Regions from separate parts of the Spirosoma aureum genome, predicted to be linked through region 1. Evidence: riboswitches for the same ligand, from Rfam matches in the RefSeq annotation. Region 1 holds a riboswitch; each other region holds the start of a gene.
The links. A riboswitch is a leader RNA that binds a small molecule or an ion and turns the genes downstream of it on or off. The one in region 1 is predicted to bind S-adenosylmethionine.

Region 1 (4,109 bases):
TTCGTAATCGTCGGCGTTCAGATCCATCAATGTTCTCTTCAAAGGAATTTTCGGAAATAGACAAAAAGAAATTCTGATCTTTTTTGAGCACTCTGAACCCCTGCTTGACTAATGTATCTGTAAGGCGTTCTGCTTGTTTAGGTGCGTAACAATGCGGATAATTGACCAGACGCAGCGTAGAAGCCCCCGCGAAACGAGCTGTCTCCTGAAGCGATTGGAGCAACTCGTCTAATACAGTATCTGGCAGATTTTCTGCGAATTCGACGGACCCAAATGGAGCAGCTTTAGGACTAATTGCCCCCTCTGTACCAACAAAAAAGGCGCATCGGGCTTCAGACCGGCCAGTACGTTGATTAAGAGCCGTGAGTAGATGAAACATTCCCTTCTGCTGTCTCAAGTGTTCGCTTTCATTAAAGAAAAAGCCAGGCTGGCAAAACTCGGAAATGTCGGCAGTTGGTGGGTTTTGCTGGCTAATAATAATATAGTCTGTCATAGGCTCCTTTAGCCCAATTGAACTTTAGTAGATTAAATAACCTTTAATGAATACAAAACTAATTGAGCTGATTCGAATTTCTATGGCAACAATTAAATTTAATTGAAACGGGAGTGACAAGTAAAGGTTGGTTATAAAGTGATATCAGGTTGTAGTAGTACCATATTACACTGTTTTAATGTCAAGAATAATAAAAAAACAGATTGTACATTTTTCCAAAACCTCAAATTTTTGTAGTCTTTATAGTAGTTTTTATATGATAATAATTGAAATACTGTAATATATATTGATTTTTGCTATACTATTTAGATCATAAATAGTCAAAATAAAATAATCGGCAACAGGAATGATCTTTAAAACAGGGTGACTTAGTAACCGGAACAAAGTCGAAATCAGTATACATTTGTTTTGGGCTGAGTCGATGCGCAATTCATTGGTGGTTATACAAAAAAGATTGTCACTCTGGTGAACATCCTCAATGTATACCTGTCAACCAAAATATGTACCGATTACTATTCGTACAATAAATAGTATTCGGCCCACCGATTGTAAGAGAGAATATGTCAAATTAAAAATCCCGGCGATCTTATTTCGCCGGGATTTTTTGTTAATGCGTCTACGGGCAATTTGTTTAGAGAACGTGTTTTTTCTTCCCTAGCTGGGCGTATACTAATTGAATGATACCATCTTTCAAACCCAGATCTGGAACAATAATCTTATCGGCTCCAGCCCATCTCATAACGGAAATATAAATCCCGGCGGCTGGTACGATCACATCAGCACGGTCGGCATTCAGACGGAGTTTGTTGATACGGTCTTCCTGGTCAAAACCAGCGATGTAATCACGAATCCGTTCAATTTCTGAAAGGGTTGTTTCTAATTCAGAGGTTTTAGACGCCAGGTTGAATAATTTACTGATGTTACCTCCGGTGCCGACAGCAATAATTTCTTTAGTCGAATCGATATTATCCTCAACCCAGTCTTCAATTTTTCGCCAGGCCCCTTTGGTTTCTTTGCCTTCCAGTAGCCGCACCGAGCCGATTTTGAACGATTTGGAATTGATTTTCTGGCGATTCTCATAGAGATTCAGTTCGGTGCTGCCACCGCCCACATCAATATGAAGAAACTGCCGTTCATCAAGCGCCTGAACTACTACATTATTAATAAGTTCTGCTTCTTTGCTCCCATCAATAATGTTAATCTTAATGCCTGTTGAGGCTTCGATCCGTTTAGCGACCTCGTGCCCATTGGAGGCTTCGCGCATGGCCGATGTAGCGCAGGCCATATAATCTTCCACTTCATGCAGTTCCATCAGCAGTTTGTAAACCTGCATGAGTTTGGCCGTTCGGGCTTCACTTTCAGGAGTAAGCTCGCCAAAATTGAATACATCGTGCCCCAGCCGAAGCGGGAACCGTACGTATTCGACACGCTTGAAGCTAACAACGTTGTCGTTATGTAACACCGTTGAGATCTGCAGACGAGCTGCATTGGAACCGATATCGATGGCTGCTAGTTTCATCAACTATAGTTAGGTAGTGACCAATTCGCCGGAGTGGGGAATGAGCGAACCAGTGAACGGGATTAGTCACAAACTAGTCGCCTATTCATTAATTCGCTCATTCAAAAATTCGCCCAAAAGTAAGCTATTTTTGGGACTATGGGTAGAATATGTATCTTTGCATAAGTGCTTATCAAGAAAGACGGAGGGATTGGACCCAACGATGTCTTGGCAACCAGCCGCTTACTATACAAGTAGGAAAAGGTGCCGCATTCCACCCCAATTTTTTGGGGACAGATAAGTTAGCGTTTCTGCTTCCTTCCCCTGTTTTGATAAGCCCCGGTTTTTACGCTATACTATTTTAAGGCCGCTATTGGCGTGCTTTTAACTCTATAAATTTTGTATCAATTGGAACTGATTACAGACCTTCTGAAACAAAGAATTCTCGTTCTCGATGGTGCCATGGGAACGATGATCCAGCGGTATAACCTGACTGAAGCCGATTATCGGGGTGAGCGCTTTAAAGACTATCCGCACGATGTAAAGGGAAATAATGATTTGCTGTCGATCACGCAGCCGCAGATCATTCAGGAAATCCATAAACAATATCTGGAGGCAGGTGCCGATATTATCGAAACCAATACGTTCAGTGGTACATCCATTGCCATGGCGGATTACCACATGGAAAAGCTGGCCTATGAACTGAACTATGAGTCAGCACGCATTGCAAAGGAAGTAACTGAGGAATTAACAAAGCAAAATCCGGATAAACCGCGCTTTGTTGCGGGAGCAATGGGGCCTACAAACCGGACTGCTTCTCTTTCGCCCGACGTAAATAATCCGGCGTATCGGGCTGTTACGTTCGATGAACTGGTGAATGCCTACTATGAGCAGGTAAGTGGTTTAGTAGAGGGGGGCGCCGACCTGCTGTTGGTCGAAACGATCTTTGATACACTGAATGCCAAGGCGGCTATGTTCGCCATTGACAAGTATTTCAATTTAAACCCGCAGCAGCCTGTTCGCCCAATCATGATATCCGGCACCATTACTGATGCCAGTGGTCGGACATTATCGGGTCAGACAACCGAAGCTTTTTTATATTCAGTTTCACATTTGCCCCTGCTCAGTGTAGGGCTCAACTGTGCATTGGGGGCCGAATTGATGCGGCCTTATATTCAGACGCTCTCGAAAGAGGCACCGTTCTTTACCTCGGCCTATCCGAACGCGGGCCTGCCCAACGAATTTGGTGAATACGACGAAACGCCGGACATGATGGCGTTGCAAATCGAAGATTTCATTAAAAGTAGTTTTGTCAATATTGTTGGCGGTTGCTGCGGCTCTACACCTGATCACATTCGGGCCATTGCCAACGTAGCGGCCAAATATCCGCCACGACAACTCCCAGAGCCTGAACCCTATCAGAAATTGAGCGGCCTGGAGCCGCTCAAAATTACGGAGCAAACGAATTTCCTGAACGTTGGTGAACGAACCAACGTGACCGGTTCTAAGAAATTTGCCCGGCTTATTAAAGAAGGTAATTACGACGAAGCACTGAGCATTGCGCGTGGTCAGGTTGAAGGCGGAGCGCAGGTGATCGACATTAACATGGATGAAGGCATGTTGGATTCGGCAGAAGCTATGAAGACTTTCCTGAACCTGATTGCTGCCGAGCCTGATATTGCCCGTGTACCCATCATGGTCGACTCATCGAAATGGGAGGTCATTGAGGCAGGGCTGAAATGCGTCCAGGGAAAAGCCATCGTAAACTCTATTTCGCTCAAAGAAGGCGAAGAAGCGTTCATTGAACGGGCCCAATTGGTTAAACGCTACGGTGCAGCTGCGGTTGTGATGGCATTCGACGAAACCGGTCAGGCGGATTCGTACGAGCGTCGTATTGAAATCTGCGAACGAGCTTATCGAATTCTGGTCGATAAAGTTCATTTCGCCCCGCAGGACATTATTTTCGATCCCAATATTCTGACTGTTGCAACGGGAATTGAGGAGCACAATAACTACGCCGTTGACTTTATCAATGCTACGCGCTGGATTAAGCAAAACCTGCCGCTGGCTAAAGTCAGCGGGGGTGTATCGAATATTTCGTTCAGTTTTCGAGGTAAC
Region 2 (4,109 bases), 3.5 Mb from region 1:
GAAAAACGTTTGTGGAAGTAAAACAACGCCCGGCTTATATCATCGGCGACACAAGCGACATTGAGGAGACCGTTACAACATGGGAAGCCCCAACCAAAGAGCAACACCCCCTGGGAGGCATATATTATTCACCGTTGATGTAGAAGAGTTTGATACTGCGGTAGAGTTCGGTCACAATATTCCACTGAGTGAGCAAGTGGCCGTTTCAACGCGGGGGCTGCGTTTGCTGGCCGAACGCTTTGACGCAGTTGAGGCTCGTACCACGCTTTTCACTACGGCTAATTATGCCCTTCATGAACCCGAATTAGTCTGGCAGCTTGCTGGTAAGCACGAAATTGCGTCGCACGGCTATTTCCATACGACTTTCGAACCGGCAGATTTGCTTACATCCAGATTAGCGCTGGAGAAATTACTTAATCGTCCGGTAACCGGCTTCCGGCGTGCGCGCATGGGTTTTGTCGACCCCAACGATGTTGAGCAGGCAGGCTATCAGTATAATTCATCGTTGCATCCGACCTGGCTCCCTGGCCGCTATAACCACTGGGGCGAACCACGTCATCCCTTCCGGGAAGCGGGTGTCTGGCAGATTCCGGCATCCGTTACGCCTACCCTACGGTTGCCACTTTTCTGGTTAAGTCTAAAAAACTTTCCGTTTGCTTATTACAAACAACTATGCAGGCAAACGCTTCAAGCCGATGGCTTTCTGAATTTATACGTTCACCCCTGGGAGTTTACGGACCTGTCGGGCTATGAAAAAATCCCGGCTTACGTTCGGCGTCATTCCCGAGAGGAGTTACTTGACCGGGTTGAGGCACTACTTCGCTATTTAAAGCCACAAGGCGAGTTCAGTACAATGCATGAATTTGCCAACTCATTATCGTAAGGAGTCTACGGGATTTTAAAACCGAAAAAGGCATTACTGACCAGTAATGCCTTTTTCGGTTTTAAAATCTAACTTATTCAGATAAATATAACGTCCTCGATAACATCGGTACCCATATCTTTATTTACAAGTTGAATCAGTTTCTGCTTGGCATTGACGAGTTCATTACGCAGTGGAGCTGAAGCGATCTCGATATGTAATTTCCGATCCCTAACGTAGAGACGGTTTGTTCGCGATGCAATCGTTGGCCCCATCATACGTCCCCAGAAGGCTTCGAGGTACGTTTCGTTGAAGCGAGTCTGAAGTTGATACGCTTTCAGCAACTGCCCGATTGCATCCTTCACAGTTGTAGTTCCGGCTACTCGGGTAGCATTTTCACGGTTGTAACGGTAGGTTTGGTTCATCGGGGGGGTGTCTTCGCCACAAAAGTAAATATCCGCCCGATTAAATAAACCTTACTTGCCAACGAAGTCAAAAAAAATAAGGCAACGGTCAGAAAATAGGGTCTGTGTTTGGATTGGCGCGCTTTGGCTAGTATACTTGCGGTATCAAGTCAATTGCCAGACGTCAATCATTTCATACCGACGTCAATTGATTTATAAAGAAGCGAGGAGAGATCAGGCTCTGTGAATCGCTGGCAACCTACCACATGGCAAGGTGCTAACTCCTGCCTAAAGCAACCGCGAAGGCGGACGGTTAGGGACTATAAATCGTTTAATCACATGCGCTACACACGGCACTGTATGCCCTACGAGGCCTACTAAGCATCACTCACCTCATCGCACCGCTAACCGGGAGTGGTTTTGTGCGGTTCCATATGTTTATGGTTTTCAGTGCCGTTATGCCTTCATAATGCCTGAAAACGTTAGGGCAGAAAACGCATTATCCTTTGGACATCCATTATTTTAACTATAAATATTCGTTCCCGCTTGAATCGGGAGAGAGCTTACCGGGTTTTCGGTTAGCTTACACCACACGCGGAACACTGAACAGCGATGGGTCTAACGTTGTCTGGATTTGTCATGCTTTGACCGGCAATGCCGACCCCGGCGACTGGTGGAATGGCATGGTAGGGCCAGGGAAATACTTTAATCCCGATACTGATTTCATCGTCTGTGCCAATATTCTCGGTTCCTGTTATGGCTCAACCGGACCTCTCTCAGTCAATACAACTACAGGAAAGCCCTTCTACCACGATTTCCCGACAATTACCATCCGCGATATGGTTGAAGCGCTGGACCTGTTACGGCAGGAGTTGGGTATCGATAAAATTCATACCTGTATTGGTGGATCCGTTGGCGGAGAACAAGCGGTTGAGTGGGCAATTCTACGCCCGAATCTAATCGAAAATCTTGTTCTGATCGCTGTCAGCGCGGTTGCATCGCCCTGGTGTATTGCCTTCAATGAAGCCCAGCGTATGGCTATTGAAGCTGACCCCACCTGGATCGAACGACGCGACGATGCAGGCGCGTCGGGGATGAAAGCGGCTCGGGCTATGGCCATGATTTCGTATCGTAACTACGATACATATGGCTTTACGCAGGCTCTCGATAACAACGAACAACTCGATGGCTATAAGGCCGCTGGCTATCAACGCTATCAGGGGGAAAAAATAGCCGATCGATTTAATGCCTTTACGTACTGGACGCTGTCGAAGGTAATGGATTCGCACAATGTCGGTCGAAACCGGGGTAGCATTCTGAATGCACTCAACCAGATAAAGGCTCGCGCCCTCGTTGTTGGCATCCGTTCCGATTTGCTGTTTCCAATAGCCGAACAGCAGTTTTTGGCCCGGCATATTCCTAATGCAGTCTACGAAGAGATTGATTCTCTGTATGGCCACGACGGATTTCTGATCGAATTCCGCCCCTTGGGCAGCATTCTCCGAAAATGGATGGCTTCAGCCACGTCTGATTCAAACAAAATGGCCGAAGCAGTAAAAAAGTAAAGCATCAGCCCTTCAATCGCATGAAGCTTTCTTCAACCTGCGGGTAGTATCACTAAAAAATTATTGACTAATGGCAAACGGGTTTATAAAGATTTGACAACACATTTGTCAGCTTATGAGTTAACCCATTCCGGTGCAGTAATCTATTCATGCGGGTTGTAAGAAGCCATTAGGTAACCCTTAATCATACAATAACCAGATGGTCTGGTACGAAGACGACGTTCGGCAACTCGAAGCCAAAATCAAGTTAGTTCATCCCGCATCCGATCGGGTTGTGTTTTATGGTAGTTCATCGATTCGACTTTGGTCGACGCTGGCTCAGGATTTTCCGCAAATCGATACGCTTAATTTAGGATTTGGCGGTTCAACATTAGCGGCCTGTGCCTGGTTTTTTGACCGACTGGTTGTTCCGGCAAATCCTAAATCCATTGTATTTTATGCAGGTGATAACGACCTGGGCGACGGTCGCCATCCTGAGGAAGTTTACCTGTTTTTTTGCGCACTGGCCGATAAAATGCGCCGGGAGCTACCTGATGTACCGCTGTTTTTTCTAACGATCAAACTAAGTCCGGCACGCTGGGGAATTGGCGATAGGATTCGCCTGACAAACAGACTCATTGCCGACGAAGTGGCTAAAAACCCCGCTTTTCGAACCATCGACATGACTTCTCCCTTATTGGGTAACGATGGCCGGCCACGTCGCGAATTTTTTGAAGGCGATGGACTTCATCTTAACCAGGCTGGTTATCAGGTATGGAAAGGAATCTTACAGGAATCGCAGATTTTTAATAATTTGTTTACCTACTAAGTTAGCCTGATTTGCCCTCTCTGATGCAATTTCACCCAATCTATCACCTTCCTTATGCATCGTGAGTATCATAAATGGTTCAGTCCAAATCTGAATCGTGACATGGAGTTGCTTGTCTTCGGCCATTCGGGGGCTCGTGTACTTGTCTTTCCGACCCGACGAGGTCGTTTTTATGAGTACGAAGAGTTGGGCCTTGTAAATGCCCTGGCCGACCGACTTGAAAACGGCTGGCTCCAACTTTTTTGTGTGGATAGCGTGGATCGGGAAAGTATTTATAACCGCTATATTCCTCCACCAGAACGTATTAAGCGGCATGGGCAATATGAAGAGTATATCCTGAATGAAGTTCTGCCATTTTCGCGTCTGAAAAATCCGCAGCCCTTCATGATTTCGCACGGGTGCAGTTTGGGAGCCTATCATGCGGCAAACATTGCCTTTCGTCATCCGCAATGGTTTGGCAAATTAGTGGC
Region 3 (4,109 bases), 780 kb from region 1:
GGTTTCCCAGCCTAAGTTGGGGTTACCTGCCTGCGAAATCGACCATGTCGGCACATTCCCATACAGCGAGCCACTATACAATTCCAGCGAGCTATACGAATCGCTCAGGTTACCATTACCGACCCGACCCCAGCTGGCCCGGAGCTTAACATTACTGAGCGTTGAAGCCAGTCGTGAGTTTTTATAGAATGGCTCCTCCGACAAGGCCCACCCGGCCGATACTCCACCGAAGTTTCCGTATTTCCGACCAGTCCCCAAGGCTGAGTTACCATCCCGCCGGAAGTTGACCGTAGCGAAATATTTCTTGTTCAGGTCATACGTCAGCCGCGAGAAAAACGACAGATAGGCCCGCTCATTCAGGTCGTTGTTCGAGGCCGTAATCGAACCCCAGTTCCCCTGATAATTCTGAAAAAATGGATCGGACGTCTGCGTCCGGGTTGCCCCCCAGGATGAATTATTGAACTTCTGCACGTCATACCCCGCCAGAACCGATAGGGCATGTTTGCTGCCAAAGGTCGCATTATACGTCAGTGTATTGGCCCAGTCCCAGTTATCGCGAACGGCACTGACATTGGTGGCCGAACCCTTACTCGAATAGCCGTTCCCCTGCGTCGGGCTGTCGAAACTGATGTTGTCGGTTCGCAGCCGGTCAATGGAGTAGGTCGTTGTAAAGTCGAGGTTCTTCAGCAGTTTGGCGTTCGCACTGAAACTGCCGATGATCCGGTCGTTTTCGGAGGAATATCGGTTTAAATCCAGCAACGCCACCGGGTTTCCGAAATTACTGATCACCTGGTTGTTGCCCATGCCGATTGTGTTCGGACTGGCCGGATTGATGCTATAGCTCCCATCTGGATTATAGACAGGCACATTGGGTGGCAGAGCAATGGCTAAACGGGCGGCCGAGACCAGCAGGAAGGTCGTATTGGGCGTTGAACCCGAGTAGGGCGACAGATTGAAACTGGTATTATAAGAAACACTCGCTTTCAGCTTCAGCCAGTTCGTGATGTCCTGATCGATATTAAACCGGGCACCTTTGCGGTTAAAATCATTTCCTTTCAGAATTCCCTGCTGTTTAGTGTAGTTGGCCGAGAAATAATAGGTCGTCGATTTTGTACCACCCGACACGCTGATGTTATGGCTTTGTGACACACCCGTCCGGTAGATGTAATCGTACCATCGGGTATCGACGGGCGAACCATCGGGGTTATTATTCGGAAAGAAAAGTGCCGATGCTACGTTGTCGTTGTTCTGATTGCCGCCCAGAATCTTGGCATTTAACACAGCCTCATTCTTGATGGCTATGTATTGTTCAGCATTCAATAGCTTAGGTAGCCGAACCGTTTCGGAAGCGCCAACCCAGGTTTCGTAACTGATCCGTGGCTTGCCTTCTTTTCCGCGCTTGGTGGTGATCAGCAAAACACCCGCAGCAGCCCGTGAACCGTAAATAGAAGTCGAAGCAGCATCTTTCAGCACGTCGATCGATTCAATATCGGCGGGGTTGATGTCGCCGAGCGGATTGTTGGGTACAGCCGTACTAGCCGACACATTTCCCGTATTGATAGGAATACCATCGACCACAACCAGCGGGTATGAACTCAGCGAGATTGAATTTACTCCGCGAATCCGGATCACGGGTGGGTTATTGAGTACGCCATTGGGCTGCGCAATACTTACTCCGGCGGCCCGCCCCTGGAGGGCCTGATCGAAACTTTGTACGGGTTGTTGTTTGATCGCGTCACCGTTGACCCGCACCGCCGATCCGGTAAATTCGGCTTTTGTCTGCGTACCATAGCCAACCACCATCACTTCGCTGAGCTGCTTCGTATCGGCACTCAGGTCTATTGAAAAAACCGTCCGGCCCTGTACAGGTTGCTCCACCGACGAATAACCAATAAATGAGAAAATCAGGGTTGCGTTTGAAGGGGCGTTCAGTTTAAATCGCCCTTCCTGGTCAGATGTTGTGCCCGTGGTGCTACCCTTCACCACAACCGATACTCCGGGCAACCCTTCCCCGGTTGCTTTATCCCTGATTGTTCCAGAAACAGACTGTCCTTGGGCTAATGCATTTTGTGAAAGCCATAAAAGGGCAATGTTCAAATGCAGTAAGCGGTAAAACGTACGTAAAGCTTTGTGTGTCATGGTGTTTGCATCTAGACTATAAATTGCTGTTGAATTTATAGGAATCAATTATTAATGCATATATTCTATATATTAAGTAGAATATATTGATACAGAATAAATCAGCGGGAGCTACTTAGCTTACATATCGAGATGGGTTACGAATAACCGATCAACCGTTCAGCCAATAGGTCGTTGGTCCGCCAATCAACAAGGGCAACAACAGAATTGTAGAACCGAACTGCGGGAATGCCTGAATTTACAGGAGCCGGAAGAAGATATTTGGGTAATCATGCCTGTCCGCCGGAGCGGGTGTAAATTTATAGTTCCTAACCAATTAGGCAGGTTAGCACGGTTTCCAACTGGAACGTTGCTAAGGGTTCAATGAGCCTGTCTCTCCCCCTTTCGGTATAAATCCACAGCTACTTTGCAGGTAGTAAGTGTAAGACGATTCAAATATAGAGCCTCTGTTTTCAAAAAAGCAACAAATTCCTATATAATCTATAAGAAAAGAATACTTTTCTTGAAAATTTACTACTTCACCCGCTGATTAGCGTAGAATTTTATGTTGATCAGGCCAGTACCCCAGCCCGATCGTAAAGCTTACCGAAACAGAAAATACGCGATTAGTAGCGTTATAAAAATATTGAATGTCTGGGCAATCAAAAAGGCGTAAAGCGGTCGACGGTTTTCAGCTTTGAACAGATCCGCAAAGCGGGTTTCAAGGCCAATGCTGGTGAATGCCAGCGCAAACCATAGTCCCTGAAGGCTCTTCAGACTTCCTTTCACACTATCTACAGTTTCCGCATCTAACACAAAGGAGAACAGCAATGATGCCCCCAGAAAGCCCAGAATAAACTTCGGAAACCGCTCCCAGATGACACCCAAAGTTGGTTTACTGGCCTGCACATCGGCAGACTGGTTTTTAGTATAGGTCCAGTATACGCTAATGGCGAAAGCGGCCACGCCCAGCAACACATTCTGCGAAAATTTGACAATGGTGCTGATTTTTAAAGCCTCATCGCCCGCTAATGTTCCCGATGCCACGACTGCACCGGTTGTATCGATCGTTCCGCCCAGCCAGGCTCCCGTTACTTCCGGCGACAAGCCGAGCGCGTGTGCTGCATAAGGCATGAACAACATCATTGGAATGGCCGTAATCAGTACCAGCGAGATAACATAGGAAAGTTTTTTGCTATCGCCCTGAATCGCGCCCGAGGTTGCAATGGCTGCCGACACGCCACAAATCGACACCGCCGACGCCAGCATCATGGTCAGTTCATCGTCTATTTTAAGTCGCTTACTGATCCAGTAGGCAAAATACCAGACCGACACCACCACCACCAAAGCCTGTACCAAGCCCAGTGATCCGGCTTTCAGAATATCGCCAAAAATGACAGTCGTTCCCAGCAGTACCAGTCCTATTTTGACGAACAGCTCCGTAGCCAGCGCGCCTTTCAACCAGTCGGGTAGCTGAACCAGATTACCCACCAGCAGACCAATGCTTAAGCTAAAAATGACCGCTTCCAGGTTCAGATCTTTCAGCGTTTTATTTCCAGCCAGCACCAGGGCCAATAGTGTTAGCCCAAAAATGATCGGGAACCCGAACAGTGTGGACCGCAATGGTTTGCCCGTTAAAATGGCACCAATAAGGGCAATGGCGTACGTGAAACCGAATTGTTCGAGAATTATCAGTCCGTTTTTAACACTCAACACCGTAGCTGTCAGATCGCTACCCTCTTTCCAGCCAAACGCAGGCACAGGAATCACTATACCCGAAAGCGAGAGACCAATAATCAGCAGGCCAAGCACCACGACGGTCCAGTCTTCGGTCAGTGCCGGTTTGGTTTTGGTGATTGGTTCAGCAATAGTTTCCATGTAATCAGTTGGTTTGAGAAAGGTTAATTCGTTTTTGTCTGGTGGTTTAGTTGGTCTGTTCAGTTAGTCATCCATTTGTAGGTACTACCAAACGCAATCAGCAGCAGGAAACC

Region 2: another riboswitch for S-adenosylmethionine. It lies ahead of G8759_RS07780 (homoserine O-acetyltransferase family protein); the one in region 1 lies ahead of metH (methionine synthase).
Region 3: another riboswitch for S-adenosylmethionine. It lies ahead of G8759_RS32380 (SusC/RagA family TonB-linked outer membrane protein); the one in region 1 lies ahead of metH (methionine synthase).

The regions. Positions count from the first base shown of each region.
Region 1 is NZ_CP050063.1:7,286,096-7,290,204, forward strand. Features, by position in the region: gene G8759_RS29035 (GNAT family N-acetyltransferase) at 1-493, opposite strand, end outside; gene G8759_RS29040 (Ppx/GppA phosphatase family protein) at 1,125-2,012, opposite strand; SAM riboswitch class I at 2,179-2,295, shown strand; gene metH (methionine synthase) at 2,454-4,109, shown strand, end outside.
Region 2 is NZ_CP050063.1:1,927,012-1,931,120, reverse strand. Features, by position in the region: gene G8759_RS07795 (glycosyltransferase family 2 protein) at 1-143, shown strand, start outside; gene G8759_RS07790 (polysaccharide deacetylase family protein) at 80-883, shown strand; gene G8759_RS07785 (DUF721 domain-containing protein) at 961-1,287, opposite strand; SAM riboswitch class I at 1,477-1,595, shown strand; gene G8759_RS07780 (homoserine O-acetyltransferase family protein) at 1,773-2,831, shown strand; gene G8759_RS07775 (GDSL-type esterase/lipase family protein) at 3,031-3,639, shown strand; gene G8759_RS07770 (esterase family protein) at 3,694-4,109, shown strand, end outside.
Region 3 is NZ_CP050063.1:8,067,807-8,071,915, forward strand. Features, by position in the region: gene G8759_RS32380 (SusC/RagA family TonB-linked outer membrane protein) at 1-2,139, opposite strand, end outside; SAM riboswitch class I at 2,436-2,535, opposite strand; gene G8759_RS32385 (YeiH family protein) at 2,722-3,996, opposite strand; gene G8759_RS32390 (SLC13 family permease) at 4,056-4,109, opposite strand, start outside.